One region of the Nostocoides sp. HKS02 genome, then DNA from elsewhere that is predicted to be linked to it. Evidence: predicted binding sites of a transcription regulator. Region 1 holds the regulator's gene; the other holds the start of a gene.
What was found. Region 1 encodes LexA, which represses DNA repair genes until DNA is damaged. Its sites were predicted from a motif close to TCGAACANNTGTTCGA; they were not measured.
Positions count from the first base shown of each region.

Region 1 (7,633 bases):
CGGGCTGGAGCTCGGCGAGGTAGGGCAGCCATCGGGACATGCCACCGGCCGTGTGGTGCTCGGTGAGCCGGTACGTCGTGAACACGTAGGGGTAGACCTCGGCGCCAGGACTCGTGCCCGACGGGCTCCAGAGGTTGTCCTTGCGGGGGAACACGACCCGCGTCGGGCTGGACTGCTGGGCGTAGAGGGGGTTCTGGACCGGGGACTCCTGCGGCTCGTAGTGGGTCGGCAGCGGTCCGTCGACCAGGCCCTTGGGCGCGAACAACCAGCCCTTGCCGTCGGCCTGCATGACGAACGGGTCGTCACCGGCCAGGCCGTCCGGGCCGCCCGTGCCCGGTGGCGGTCGGTGGTCGGGGCGCGTGGCCACCGGGAAGTCCGGGACGTCCTTGCCGGTCCACGTCGCCTTCTCCTCGTCCCACCACACGTAGGCCTTGCGCTCGCTCCACGGCTTGCCGGCCGGGTCAGCCGACGCGCGGTTGTAGAGGATCCGGCGGTTCATCGGCCACGCCCAACCCCAGTCAGGCGCCACCTCGGACTGCTCGCGCCCCGGGACTCGGCTCGCCGCGCGGTTGACCCCGCCGGCGAAGACCCCGGCGTAGATCCAGCACCCACCGGTGGTCGAGCCATCGGCCCGCATGGCCAGGTAGTTGTCGAGCGGCTTGCCGGCATCGTCGCCGCTGAGGTGGACCCCGTTGATCTCACGCAGGACGGCCTCGGCGTCGATCTCGCCGGACGGTTCGAGTGGGTAGTCCCAGGTCAGGTCGAGCAGCGGTCGGTCGCGGGGGTCGGTGGAGTCCTTGAGCTTTTCGCGGATGCGCTGGCCGAGCAGGTGGAAGAACTCGAGGTCGCTCTGGCAGTCGCCGGGCGGCTCGACCGCCTTGTGGTGCCACTGGAGCAGCCGCTGGGTCTGGGTGAAGCTGCCGGACTTCTCCACGTGCGAGGCGGCCGGGAAGAAGAAGACCTCGGTCTGGATGTCCTCGGTGGCCAGCTCGCCGGTGGCTATCTCGGGGCTGTCCTTCCAGAAGGTGGCTGACTCGATCAGGTTGAGGTCACGAACCACGAGCCACTTCAGGTGGGACAGGCCCAGCCGCTGCATGCGCCCGTGGGCCGAGCCGACGGCCGGGTTCTGGCCCAGCAGGAAGTAGCCCTCGACCTCATCGTCGAGCATCGCCATGACCGTCTGGTAGGTGCCGTGCGGCCCGGTCAGACGTGGGAGGTAGTCGTAGCACCAGTCGTTGTCCGCGCTGGCGTGCTCGCCCCACCACGACTTGAGCAGGCTCACGGCATACGCGTCGGCGTTGGCCCAGAAGCCCTTCTGCTCCTTGCTCGCGATCGCCTCGAGGTACTGCGCCCAGGTGTCGTGGCTGCCGGCCATTGGCATGGCGAGGTAACCGGGGAGGATGTTGTAGAGCGTCGGGATGTCGGTCGAGCCCTGGATGCTGGCATGGCCGCGCAGCGCCATGATGCCGCCGCCGGGACGACCGACGTTGCCCAGGAGCAGCTGCAGGATCGCGGAGGTGCGGATGAACTGGGCACCGAGCGTGTGCTGGGTCCAGCCCACGGAGTAGACCCAGGACGTGGTGCGGTCCCGGCCGCTGTTCTCGGTGATGGCCCTGGCGACGTAGTCGAAGTCGTCGACGGAGATGCCGCAGACCTGCGCGACCATCTCGGGGGTGTACCGGGCGTAGTGCCGCTTGAGGATCTGGAAGACCGTCTGCGGGTCCTGGAGCGTCTCGTCGCGCAGCACCCGGGCGTGCTCCAGCGCCGGGCCCCCGGAGCCGTGCTGGTCACCGGCGGAGTGTGCGGACTTCTGGCTGCCGTGCTGCTGCTCGGCGCCGGCGTCGCCCACTACGGTCCGCTTGCCGTCGCCGTCGCCGTCGCCGTCGCCGTCGCCGTCGCCGTCGCCGTCGCCGTCGCCGCCATCGTCGGCGGTCGCGTAGGACCACGACGTCTGGTCGTAGCCACCCTTGTCATGGTCGTAGCCGGAGAAGAGCCCGTCGAGGTCCTCGGTGTCCTGGAAGTCCGTGCTGATCAGCGTGGCGGCGTTGGTGTACGCCACGACGTAGTCCTTGAAGTAGAGCTCGTTGGTCAGGACGTGGTTGACCAGGGCACCGAGGAAGACGACGTCGCTGCCGGCCCGGATCGGCAGGTGCTTGTCAGCGCTGGCCGAGGTGCGGGTGAACCGCGGGTCGATGTGGATGACCTTGGCACCCTTGCGCCGCGCCTCGACCACCCACTGGAAGCCGACCGGGTGGCACTCGGCCATGTTCGACCCCTGGATGACGATGCAGTCAGCGTTGGCGAGGTCCTGGAGGTACTGGGTGGCGCCTCCGCGCCCGAACGAGGCCCCCAAACTGGGGACCGTGGCGGAGTGTCAAATACGCGCCTGGTTCTCGATCTGGATCGCGCCCGCCGCGGTGAACAGCTTCTTGATGAGGTAGTTCTCCTCGTTGTCGAGGGTCGCTCCCCCGAGCGAGGCGATGGCCATGGTGCGGCGCAGCGACCTGCCCTTGGCATCGTGGTCCTGCCAGCCGCGGCGGCGGCTCTCGACGAAGCGGTCGGCGACCATGTCGAGCGCGGTGTCCCGGTCGAGGGACTCCCACTGGGTGCCCCCGGGGCGGCGGTAGAGCATGGCGGTCTGGCGGCCGGGGTGGTTGACCAGCTGCTCGCTGGCGGAGCCCTTGGGGCACAGCCGGCCACGGGAGATCGGCGAGTCCGGATCGCCCTCGATCTGGACGACCTTCTCGTCCTTGACGAACACGCGCTGCCCGCAGCCCACCGCGCAGTAGGGGCAGATGCTCTGCACGACCCGGTCAGCAGTGCTCGTGCGCGGGGTCAGCTCCTCGGTATGCCGCGAAGTGACCGCCGGACCGCGGCCCAGGAGATCTCCCGACCGGACTTGGCGGACGACCGGCCACGAGAGAAAGGCCTTCCTGGCGTCCACGCGGAACCTCCCTGCCTGCTGATCAGCGATGTTGCTGTCAACCTGCCACAACTCGCGGGCCGGTGCACGCCCGGCAGGCAGGCCGGCAGCCAAGCCCGGCGGCGGTTGGCTCAGCAGCCGTTCAGCGTCGTTCAGGGGCGTTCAGGGGCCGGCTCAGCCGACGGCGGGAATGAGCAGGCTCTGCCCGGCGTGGATCTCGGAGCTGGTCAGGTCGTTGGCGACCTGGATGCGAGCGACGGCGTCGGCGACCGGCAGGCCGGGCAGCTGCTGAGCCGCGATCTGGGAGAGCGTCTGGCCACCCTGAACCGTCGTCGAGTGGTCGATCACCGTGGCCGAGGCGCCGCCGGAGAGCAGGGCGATGGTGGCGGCCACGAGGACGACGAGCACCAGGGACGTGATGGCGAGGCGGCCCGCGCGGGTGAGGCGCAGTGGCGCGCCGGGCACCGCCACGGCGTCGCTGCCGCAGGGCACGGAGACCAGGTGCGGCCGGGCCACCCGGCTCGGCACACGCAGGGGGGCGGGGGCGACGTCCCAGGCAACTGCTGCACTCATCGGTTCCTCCATCTGACGGCTCTTCGAACGAGTGTGCGAAAAGCGCTCTGCCTGATTTCTAGCACGCATGTTCGAAAGGTTCAAGACACGCGTCGAACACATGTTTGGCAACTCTGTTCGAACGCCATACGCTGTGGTCACGCCTCAGATCAGATCAGAGGCCACCGACAGCCCCACCTGCACCACCCGCCACAGGCACCTGACCTGCAGAAACGAGGAGCGCGATGAGCGAGGACAACGTCAAGGAGCTTCCCGACCGCGACCGCGGTGACGGGCTGACGGTGCGCCAGCGCCGGGTCCTCGAGGTGATCCGCAACTCGGTCGACCGCCGCGGCTACCCGCCCAGCCTGCGCGAGATCGGCGAGGCCGTCGGCCTCACCTCACCCAGCTCCGTCGCCCACCAGCTGTCGACGCTCGAGCGCAAGGGCTTCCTGCGCCGCGACCCCAACCGGCCCCGCGCGATCGAGGTCGTCTCCCCCGATGCCACCGCCGAGACGCGCGGCTACCGCGGCGGCGCGAGCGCCGAGGACGAGACGGCGACGTTCGACGAGACCGGCCTGGGCGACGCCCGTCCCGAGGCGTCCTACGTCCCTGTGCTGGGCCGGATCGCGGCCGGCGTGCCGATCATGGCCGAGGAGTCCGTCGAGGACGTGTTCCCGCTGCCCCGTCAGCTCGTTGGCGAGGGCCAGCTCTTCCTGCTCAAGGTCGTGGGTGACTCGATGGTCGAGGCGGCGATCTGTGACGGTGACTGGGTGGTCGTGCGCCAACAGCCGACGGCGGACAACGGCGACATCGTCGCGGCCATGCTCGACAGCGAGGCGACGGTCAAGACGTTCAAGCGCAAGGACGGTCACGTGTGGCTGCTGCCGCACAACCCGGACTTCGAGCCGATCGACGGCGACCACGCCACCATCCTCGGCAAGGTCACGGCGGTGCTCCGCCGGATCTGACGCCCTGACGCCGGCTCAGTGGCCCTGACGCCGGCTCAGTCGCCCAGTGCGTCGAGGTAGTGCGTGATCCGGGTGTTGAAGCGGTCCCCGGCGTCCCCGTCGGCCACGATCTCCCAGAGCTCGTTGTCCTCGGAGCGCAGCGCCCGGTGCAACGCCTTCGTGGCGAACTCCTCGAGCCGCTCGTCGACGTCGAGCGGCTCCTCGTCCAGCCAGCGGGGCACGTTGCGCTCCCCCACGACCGACTCAGGGTCGTCCGAGGCCGCCACGACGACGGCCGCGGCGATCGCCTCCGACATCGTGGACGCCTCGATGTAGTCCGTCGCGCGGATCACCCGCCGAAGAGCCGACTCCACCTTGACGCGGCGCTCCTGCGGGTCGGACTCCTCGAGGTCGTCGAGGAAGTCGAGTGCGTCGTCGTTCTCGAACGGACCGGTCCTGATTCTCGTCGCGCCCATGTCAGCCTCCGAAACTCTCGTCGAGCGTCACCTCACGAGACTGCCAAGCGTTGCGCCGACACGCCAGACCTAGCCGCCCGAAGCCATCCGTTGGTACCACGCGGTGTCGACATAACGGCCGAACTTGTGCCCCACCTCCCGGAGCACCCCGATCTGCTCGAAGCCCACGGCCCGGTGCAGCGCCTCACTGGCGTCATTGGGCAACGCCACGACCGCGACCTGGGTGTGCACGTCGGGCCGGGCGTCGAGGCGGGCGAGCAGCTCGGCATATAGGGCGCGCCCGAGTCCACGACGCCGCGCGCCGACCGCGAGGTAGACCGACACCTCTTTGGTGCCGGCGTACGCCGGGCGCGGACGGAACGGCCCGGAGTACGCGTAGCCCAGCACCTCGTCCCCCGCTCGGGCGACGAGCACGATGTCGCTGCCACCCGCCGACGCCAGCTTCTCACCCAGGTATGCCGCCCCACGGGGCTCGGTGTCGAACGTCGCGAGCGAGGTGCCGACCTGCTCGTCGTAGATGGCGGCCATCGTCGGCAGGTCGTCGAGGCCGGCGTCGCGGATGACGATCTCCGGCTCCCCCGCGGCATTGGCGCTCATATCGGCGATGCTAAGGGGATGACCGACCGCCAGCAGATGTGGGACCAGCGATATGCCGCGAGCGCCCGGGTCTGGAGCGCCACCCCCAACGCCGAGGTCGCCCGGATCGTCGGCGGCTGGCCGCCCGGTCGCGCGCTGGACCTCGGTGCCGGCGAGGGCCGTCACGCCGTGTGGCTGGCCGGCCTGCACTGGCGGGTGACCGCGGTCGACTTCTCGGCGGTGGGACTGGCCAAGGGCGACGCCGAGGCGACCCGGCGAGGGGTCGCCGTGGACTGGGTCGTCGCCGACGTGCGTTCGTGGCACCCGCCGGAGCGCACGGCATACGACCTCGTCCTCGCCGCCTACCTGCACCTGTCACAGGACGTCCTGTCGCGCGCCACCTCGTGGCTGGCCCCCGGTGGCGCCCTGGTCGTCGTGGGTCATGCGCTGCGCAACCTCACCGAGGGCGTCGGCGGCCCCTCAGATCCGTCGCTGCTGCATACCCTCGAGCAGCTGCGGTCGGCCGCGGCCGGACTCGAGATCGAGCGGTGCGAAGAGATCGTCCGCCCCACCGACGCCGGCGACGCGATCGACGCGGTGCTCGTGGCTAGGCGCCCAGCCGGCTGACCAGCTCGGTCAGGGTGGCACCCAGCGGCGCGTCGAGCTGCAGCGTCGCGTCGGCGTCGCCACGGGTGGCGCCGCGGGTGATGATGGCCACCGGGATTCCGAGGGCCGCGGCTCGGCGGACGAAGCGATAGCCGCTCATGACCTTGAGGCTCGAGCCGAGGACGAGGATGGCATCGGCCTGCTCGGTGAGCCGAAAACAGTGCTCCACCAACGGTTTCGGCACGGACTCGCCGAAGAACACGACCTCGGGCTTGAGGGTGTCGCGGCCGCAGACGAGACACAGCGGGACGCGGAACGCGGCGACGTCGAGGTCGTTCAGGGCGATGTCGCCGTCGGGGCGGATCTCGTCGCTCGAGACGGTGTATGCCGGGTTGGCTTCGCGCATGCGGGCGTCGAGGTCCCAGCGGGAGGTCCGGTCGCCGCAGGTGAGGCAGACGACCTTGGCGAGCGACCCGTGCAGCTCGGTCACCTCGGTCGTGCCCGCCGACTGGTGGAGGCCGTCGACGTTCTGGGTGATGATGGGGCCGAGGAGCCCAGCCGACTGGAGGCGTGACACCGCCGCGTGGCCGGCGTTGGGGCGGGCCTGGTTGAACCGCTGCCAGCCGACGTAGCTGCGCGCCCAGTACCGCTGCCGGGCCTGCGACGAACCGAGGAACTCGGCGAACTGCATGGGCGTGACCCGCCGGTTGCCGTCCGGCCCCCGATAGTCGGGTATGCCGGACTCGGTCGAGATCCCCGCCCCGGTGAGCGCGAGCACATTGCCGTGCTCGAGGAGCCCCGCGATCGCGGAGAGCTCGTCGGTGCGCGTGTCGGTGCCCTGGGTCACGAAGAAAGGGTACGCGGCCCAGGCGGCTGCTCAGGAGCGGCCGAGGAACAGCCGGCGTGCCGAGTCGGACAGCGCGGCCCCAGCGACCTCGGGGTCGGCAACCGCCGGATGTGGAGGGTCGAGGTCGCTGTCGCGGACGATCAGCTGTGGGGCGTGGGTCCGAACCTGGGCGTCGGCCACGAGGTAGCCGTGACGCTCGAGGATCTGTTGCTCGGCCGTCGAGAAGGCGTCGAGATCGGTGCGAACGGCACTGATGCGCGTCACGGTCTGCGTCGGGTAGCCGCCGTCGATGAGGGTGTCGAGCGCCCACGAGGTGCCGCGCAGGATGCCGCGCGCAAAGCTGGCGTGGAGCCATCGACTGCGCACGGACTGGCCGCCACTGGTGGCGATGGCGAGGATGCGTTGGGTGCGACCGAGCACGGTGCGCTCGGTGCGGGCCCGGAACACGCTGCCCCCGTCACTCACGAGGACCGTCGCGTGGTTCTTCCACACGGGCTCCAATGCGAGGTTGTCGTAGACCCCGCCGTCCGTGAGGCGGATCCGTCGCAGGATGCCGCGGCGCTCGCCCGGCGACTCGACGCCTCGGCGGCCACCCCGCAGGTGCATCGCCTCGCCGTCGAGCACCATCGGACTGAAGAACGGCGGGAACGCGCAGGAGGCGGCCACGGCGTCGGCGCGGCGCAGGTCGCGCGGCCAGGCGGCA
Region 1 covers NZ_CP046121.1:1,505,306-1,512,938, forward strand. The annotation lists gene fdh (formate dehydrogenase) at 1-2,944, opposite strand, end outside; gene GKE56_RS07135 (LysM peptidoglycan-binding domain-containing protein) at 3,098-3,496, opposite strand; gene lexA (transcriptional repressor LexA) at 3,721-4,446, shown strand; gene GKE56_RS07145 (DUF4259 domain-containing protein) at 4,482-4,901, opposite strand; gene GKE56_RS07150 (GNAT family N-acetyltransferase) at 4,971-5,498, opposite strand; gene GKE56_RS07155 (bifunctional 2-polyprenyl-6-hydroxyphenol methylase/3-demethylubiquinol 3-O-methyltransferase UbiG) at 5,517-6,104, shown strand; gene GKE56_RS07160 (NAD-dependent protein deacetylase) at 6,085-6,930, opposite strand; gene GKE56_RS07165 (patatin-like phospholipase family protein) at 6,961-7,633, opposite strand, start outside.

Region 2 (7,633 bases), 1.1 Mb from region 1:
CACGTGGCGCACGGACTGGCTGTGGCTGGGCGTGGCCGTGGTGGCGGTCGGGCTCTACGTCGCGGGGATCGTCCGCCTTCGGCGCCGTGGTGACGCGTGGCCGGTGCACCGTCCGATCCTCTGGGTGCTCGGCTGGGCGGTGTTCGTCTACGCCACCTGCGGCGCCCCTGCCGTCTACGGCGCCGTGCTGTTCTCGGCCCACATGGTCATGCACATGGTCGTGGCGATGCTGGTGCCGCTGCTGCTCGTGCCGGCCGCCCCGATCCTCCTGGCACTGCGCACGCTGCCGGCGCGGCAGGACAAGACGTGGGGGCCTCGCGAGGTCCTGCTGCAGGTCGTCCATTCGCGGGCGCTGCGCGTCCTGTCGAACCCGGTCGTCGCCGCCGCGCTGTTCTTCTTCAGCCTGGCGATCTTCTACTTCTCGCCCTTGTTCGAGCTCGCCCTGCGCACCCACACCGGCCACGTGCTGATGCTGATCCACTTCCTCCTGACCGGGTACCTGTTCGCGTGGGTCCTCATCGGGATCGACCCCGGCCCGAAGAAGTGGCCGCCGTTGATGCTGCTCGTGGTGCTGTTCGCCACGATGTCGTTCCACGCGTTCTTCGGGGTCGTCATGACCGGCAGCACCACGGTGCTGGCCCCGGGCTTCTTCGACGTGCTCCACCTGTCGTGGATGACCGACGTGCTGAAGGACCAGCGCGAAGCGGGAGCGATCGCCTGGGGGATCGGTGAGGCCCCCACCCTCGCGCTGACCCTGCTGGTCGCGATCGGGTGGGTGCGGTCCGACCGGGCCGAGACCCGCCGCAGTGACCGTCAGGCCGACCGTGACGGGGATGCCGACCTCCTCGCCTACAACGCACACTTGGCACAGCTGAAGAAGCGTTCCGAGCGGAGGGGCTGAGTCATGCGGGTTGCAGTCGTCCAGGTCGCGTACGGCGACGACGAGTCCATGGAGGCTCGGATCTCCCGGGTCGCCGACCTGGTTCGCGCGCAGGCGGGCCACGACCTCGTCGTGCTCCCTGAGCTGTGGGCTCCCGGCGGCTTCTCCTACCGCGAGTGGGCCGATCGTGCCCAGCCGGTCGACGGCCCGATCGGCGCCGCTATGTCGGCCGCGGCACGCGACGCCCAGGTCATGCTCCACGCCGGCTCGATCGTCGAGCGGCCGTCGTCCGGCGAGGTGGGCTCCGACGGCCGCGGCCTCTGGAACACCTCGCTCGTGTATGCCGCCGACGGACGTCTCGTCGCGGCATACCGCAAGATCCACCGGTTCGGGTTCGGCGCGGGCGAGCCGGCCCTCATGGACGCCGGCGAGGACGTCGTGCTCGTCGACCTGCCGGACGCGGCTGGGCGGGCCGGGCTGTCCACCTGCTACGACCTGAGGTTCCCCGAGCTGTACCGGCGGCAGGTCGATGCGGGGGCCACGGCCTTCATCATCCCCGCAGCGTGGCCCGCCGCGCGCGTGCGGCACTGGACCCTGCTCGCGCACGCGCGCGCCATCGAGGACCAGTGCGTCGTCATCGCCTGCAACACCGCGGGCACCCATGCGGGCACCGAGATGGGCGGCCACTCCCAGGTGGTCTCGGCGACCGGCGAATCGCTGGCGATGGCCGGGACTGCCGAGCAGGTGCTCAGCGTTGAGGTCGACATGAGTGCTGTGGCGACCTGGCGTGAGCAGTTCCCCGTGCTGCAGGACCGCCGGCTGTGACCGCCTCGACCCGTGCGGTGACCCGGCTGCGGGCTCCCGAGCTGGTCGGCCGCGGCTGGCTGAACACCGGGGGTCGCGCGATCTCGCTAGCCGACCTGCGCGGGCGGATCGTGGTCCTCGACTTCTGGACGTTCTGCTGCGTGAACTGTCTGCACGTCCTCGACGAGTTGCGGCCGCTGCAGAAGAAGTACGCCGAGTCGCTGGTCCTGGTCGGCGTCCACTCGCCCAAGTTCGAGCACGAGGCCGATCCCGTCGCGCTGGCCGCCGCCGTCGAGCGGTATGCCGTCCACCACCCCGTCCTCGACGATCCCGAGCTCGTGACGTGGCAGGCGTACACCGCCCGGGCATGGCCGACACTTGTGGTCATCGACCCCGAGGGCTACATCGTCGCGTCGATGTCCGGCGAGGGTCATGCGCACGGCCTGTCCGTGCTGGTCGAGGAGCTCATCGAGGAGCACCGCGCCAAGGGCACCTTGCGGGTCGGCGACTCGCCGTATGCCGCCCCGGCACCTGCGCAGACGGCGCTGCGGTTCCCGGGCAAGGCGGCTGTCCTGCCGGACGGGTCGTTTCTCGTGTCGGACACCGCACACCACGAGATCGTCTGGCTCGAGCCCGACCTCGTGACCGAGCGCGAGCGGTTCGGTGGCCCGGAGGTGTTGGCCGAGCCCCAGGGGGTGCTGGTGCTGCCGGCGCAGACGGCGGCCCGAGTGGGGTACGACGTGGTCGTCGCCGACTCGGTCCACCACCAGGTCAAGGGGCTTCGGCTGGCGGACGGGTCGTGGACCGTGCTGGCGGGCACCGGTCGGCAGCTGCGCGAACGCTCCGGCGGCGGCCCTGCCCTGAAGCAGGACCTGTCGACCCCCTGGGATGTCGCGTGGTTCATCGACCGGGTGGTCATCGCCATGGCGGGGGTCCACCAGCTGTGGGCGTTGCACTTGGCCACGGACTCGCGGGACAACACGGTCGCGGTGCTCGGTGGCACCTCGGCCGAGGGGATCCGCGACGGCGCCGCTGACGAGGCGTGGTTCGCCCAGCCGTCGGGGCTGGCAGTCTCGCCGGACGGCTCGCGGCTGTGGATCGCCGACTCGGAGACCTCGGCGCTGCGCTCCCTGGACGTCACGGACGCGGGTTTCGTCGTGGAAACCCACGTGGGACAAGGTCTTTTCGACTTCGGCCACCGTGACGGGGCGGCCGACCAGGCGCTGCTGCAGCATCCGCTCGGCGTGACGGTGCTGCCGGACGCGTCCGTGGCGGTGAGCGACACGTACAACGGCGCGATCCGCCGGTTCGACCCGCTCGCCCGTGAGCTGAGCACCCTGGCAGCGGGGCTGCGCGAGCCCTCTGATGCCGTGGTCGAGCTCGACGAGACCGGGCGCGCTCGGCTCGTCGTGGTCGAGTCCGCGGCGCACCAGCTGGTGCGAATCGCCTTGCCCGACAAGGCCCAGCGCGTCGACGGGTTGACGCACCGAACCCAACGCCCCCGCACCGAGCTGTCGCCGGGCGCGGTCACCCTGAACGTATCGTTCACGCCGCCGACTGGTCAGAAGCTCGACTACCGCTGGGGTGATCCGACCCGGCTCATGGTCTCGGCCACCCCCGAGGCCCTGCTGCGCGACGGGGCCGGAAGTGCCCAGGGTCTGAGTCGCACGCTGACGCTGGACCCTGCTGCCGGCGACGGAGTGCTGCACGTGTCGGTGCAGGCGGCATCGTGCGACGGTGACCCCGAGACCGGCGAGGTGCCCGAGCACGCCGCCTGCCACCTGTACCAGCAGGACTGGGGCATCCCCGTGGTCCTCGTCGACGGCGCGCCCGACGAGCTCACGCTCGACCTGCGCGGGGTCTGACCCGCGCACCCCGACATCGCCGCCGATCATGGTCGCCGATGGAACGTGACGGACTTGACGCCTCGCGGGTCGGTGGCGATGCGATGGTCGAACCCAGCGTGGTGGATCAGTCGGTGGTGGTGCCCGCACAACGGCACGGCGAGGTGCAGGTCGGTCGCGCCGCCCGCGGACCATGGATTCTCGTGGTGGAGTTCGGTCCAGGCGTACGGCCGGTCGCACGTGTCGGCCGCGCAGGCGGTGTAGCGGGCGGCCAGCGCGGTGCGTTGGTGCTCGGTGAAGAAGCGACCGGCGCGACCGAGGTCCAGTGGGTGCGAGGCACCGCCCAGCACCAGCGGCACCAGTCCGGCGGAGCACGCGAGGCGGCGGGCCTGCCCCGCGCTGAGGACGGTGCCCACGTCAGTCTCGGAGACCTTGGCCCGACCCTGGTCTCGGAGCGTGTCGGCGTCCATGGTGACCAGGACGGTGGCGTTGACCTTGCCCGAGAGCCGATCGGTGGGCAGGTGCTCGAGCAGCTCGGCGAACGCCGATCCGTACCGGTGCGCCCAGTCGTCGGAGTCGGTGCGGAACGCCTCCCACACCCGATCGCGCGTGCCGGTGGTCGTGAGGGTCTCGCCGCGGGAGGCTGCGTCGTTGCGGGCAGCTTGTGCCGCGCGCTGGGCGAAGCGGCGCGGTGACGCCATCTGTTGGATCACCTTGACCAGCATGTGCCCGGCCAGGATCGGGACCGTGAAGTGGCCGCTCAGGGTGCCGTCGCGGTTGTCATGCCAGGAGAGCCGGGTGCGAGCCAGGGCGCGGTCCTCCTCGGACCGCACGACCTCGTCCTCGTCGGCGTCGACCTCGGCCTGACTCCGCTCCGCGGCCGCGAGCGCGCGCCGCGCCGCCTTGCGCAGAGTCCCGGGGTCGACCAGCTTGGCGCGCTCGACCAGCGCCACCTCGATGGTCGAGCGCTCGCGGTCGGTCAGCGACTGGGGCAACCGACCCGTCGCCGTCGCGATGACCTGGGCGTGCGCCGTGGAGACGGTGCCCTGCGCGAGCGCCTCTCGGGTAGCCGGGAGCGTGTCGCTGAGGGCCGTCGCGAGCTTGACGTCGCGTGCGGCGGAAGCGGTGTCGGCCCGGGTCGCAGACGCAAGCCAGGCGGCGGTCCCCGACGCGCCCGATGCGGCCGAGACGTGGGCACGGTCGGCCGCGCGCACGAGGTCGAGGCGCAGGGACTGGAGTCGCGTGATGGCGCGGTCCACCTCGCCGATGAGGCGCCTCGGATCCGTGCCGTCTGGCACTGCCACGACCTCGTCCGAGGCCCGATCCAAGGCCCGATCCAAGGCCCGGTGCACCGTGCGCAGCGCCTCGCCGGTCGCACCCCCAGCGACCGGTCGCCACTGCGCCAAAACTACCCCCACACCACGCATACTATCGAACATCTGTTCGAATGGCAACACCACACCACACCTCAGCACCAACTCGCCTCCTCGCACCCCAAGACAAGGCCCGGCGGCGGCTGTGCGAGCCGATCCGGTGCTCGCGTTCCCGCAGGTCAGGGCCTTCGAGCGTTACAGTCGAGTCAACGGGTCATTCCCCGACCCCGCGATCACAGGAGTGAGCATGTACATCGGACTGGGCATCTTCCTCATCGTCGTGGGGGCGATCCTGACCTTCGCCCTCCACGCGTCCTTGGGTTCTGTCGACCTCAACGCCATCGGCTGGATCTGCATGGCCGCCGGCGTGCTGGCCATCGTCCTCTCGCTGGTCGTCACCCGTCGCGCGGTCGGCGGGGGCTACTCCTCGCGTCGGGTCAGCCACACCGACCCGGCCACCGGCACGCGCGTGGACGAGGTCGACGTCGACCATCGGGACCTCTGACCCGCCTCGGGTCGCCAGTACAGCCACACAACGGAAGGTCGCTGCCCACGTCGGGCAGCGACCTTCCGTCTTGTCAGAGGATCAGCAGTGGCTCAGAAGGCGGACTCCGGGATGTCCATGAGCGAGTTGTCGGTCGCCTCGGCGATCTGGCGCTCGGCCGCGATCTTGGGCAGGACGTTGCGCGCGTAGAACGAGGCCGCGGCGACCTTGCCCTCGTAGAAGTCCACGTCCTTCTGGGTGATGGTCTTCGCGGAGACATCGCCGGCCGTGAGGGCCGCCTGCGCCACCTCGGCCTGGCGCAGCAGCAGCCAGCCGATGACCAGGTCGCCCGCCGCGAGCAGCAGTCGCGAGGTGTTCTGGCCGACCTTGTAGAGGTTGGTCAGGTCACCGCCCTCCTGACGCGGGTCGGACTTCATGAGCTCGCCCACCATGTAGCCGAGGATGCCCTGCACGTCCTCGAGCCCCTTGCCGAGCAGCTCGCGCTCGGTGCGCAGGAACGTCGTGCCGTCATCGGCCTTGGCGAACTCCTGGATCTGCATCGCGAGGTGTGACAGCGCCTGGGCCTTGTCGCGAATGATCTTGCGGAAGAAGAAGTCGAGGCCCTGCACCGCGGTCGTGCCCTCGTAGAGCGTGTCGATCTTGGCGTCGCGGATGTACTGCTCGATCGGGTAGTCCTGGAGGAAGCCCGAGCCACCCAGCGTCTGCAGCGACTCGGTGCCGAGCAGCACCCAGGCGCGCTCCGACCCGACGCCCTTGACGATGGGCAGCAGCAGGTCGTTGACCCGGTTGGCCATCTCGGCCGGGCTGTCCTTCTCGAGCTGCTCCGTACCGCTCTCGAGGAACGCCTGGTCGACGATGTCCTGCTGCGTGGCGGTGTAGATGACCAGCGCGCGCAGCCCCTCGGCATACGCCTTCTGGGTGATGAGGGAACGGCGCACGTCCGGGTGGTGCGTGATGGTGACGCGCGGCGCCTCCTTGTCGGTCATCTGGGTCAGGTCGGCACCCTGGACGCGTTCCTTGGCGTAGTCGCGGGCGTTGAGGTATGCCGTCGAGAGCGTCGAGATGGCCTTGGTGCCGACGAGCATGCGGGCGTGCTCGATGACGCGGAACATCTGCGCGATGCCGTCGTGGGTGTCGCCGAGCAGGGTGCCGACGGCGGGTTCCTTGTCGCCGAAGGTGATCTCGCAGGTGGTGGAGACCTTGAGGCCCATCTTGTGCTCGAGGTTGGTGACGTATGCGCCGTTGCGCTCGCCGAGCTCACCGGTCTCGAGGTCGACGTGGAACTTCGGGACGATGAACAAGCGACAGCCCCTTCGTGCCGGCGCCGGCGCCCTCAGGGCGCGCGAGCACGAAGTGCACGACGTTGTCGACCATGTCGGACTCGCCGGAGGTGATGAACCGCTTGACGCCGGTGATGTTCCAGGTGCCGTCGGCGTTCTCGGTCGCCTTGGTCCGGCCCGCGCCGACGTCCGACCCGGCGTCGGGCTCGGTCAGGACCATGGTGCAGTGCCAGCCCTTTTCGATGATCCAGCGGGCCAGCTTCTTCTGCTCGTCGTTGCCGAGGATGTAGAGGAGCTTGCCGAAGGAGTATCCGGCCGCGAACATGGCGACGGCAGGGTTGGCACCCAAGACCATCTCGTTCATCGCCCACTTCAGGCTGGGCGGGACCACGGTGCCATCGAGCTCTCCGGGCACGTCCACGCCCCAGAAGCCGGAGTCGACGTAGGACCGGTAGCTCTTCTTGAACGACTCGGGCATCGTCACCGAGTAGGTCTTGGGGTCATAGACCGGTGGGTTGCGGTCCGCGTCGGCGAAGGACTCGGCCAGCTCGTTCTCGGCGAGCCGCGAGACCTCCTTGAGCATCTCGCGCGCGGTGTCGGCGTCGACCTCGGCGTACGGGCCGTGGCCCAGCACGTCCTGGCGCCCGAACACCTCGAAGAGGTTGAACTCCAGGTCTCGCAGGTTGCTCTTGTAGTGGCCCATGGCTGGGAACCTCCGCGTCGTGACGGTCTGGTCGGTGGCCTCGTACTGGCCGGTAACATCCATGGTGCTACTGACCAGTAACGATTGCAAGCCTTCTGTGGCATGCGCCACGTGGAGGGGACTTTCGGCCGCCCGTCCCCGGTCCTGCGTACAGCCGCCGTTCAGGCGAGGTTCAGACCGACCCCCTAGGAATGAGGGACCGAGCCTGGCCGACGCGTCAGCACCGCCGACCGCAAGGAAGTTC
Region 2 covers NZ_CP046121.1:2,584,142-2,591,774, reverse strand. The annotation lists gene GKE56_RS12485 (cytochrome c oxidase assembly protein) at 1-901, shown strand, start outside; gene GKE56_RS12480 (nitrilase-related carbon-nitrogen hydrolase) at 905-1,705, shown strand; gene GKE56_RS12475 (NHL domain-containing thioredoxin family protein) at 1,702-3,549, shown strand; gene GKE56_RS12470 (HNH endonuclease signature motif containing protein) at 3,576-4,946, opposite strand; gene GKE56_RS12465 (DUF6458 family protein) at 5,149-5,406, shown strand; partial or broken gene GKE56_RS12460 (acyl-CoA dehydrogenase) at 5,499-7,389, opposite strand.
Region 2: GKE56_RS12470 (HNH endonuclease signature motif containing protein) is a predicted target of LexA. The motif match lies at 4,960-4,975, and genes of this name have one in related genera.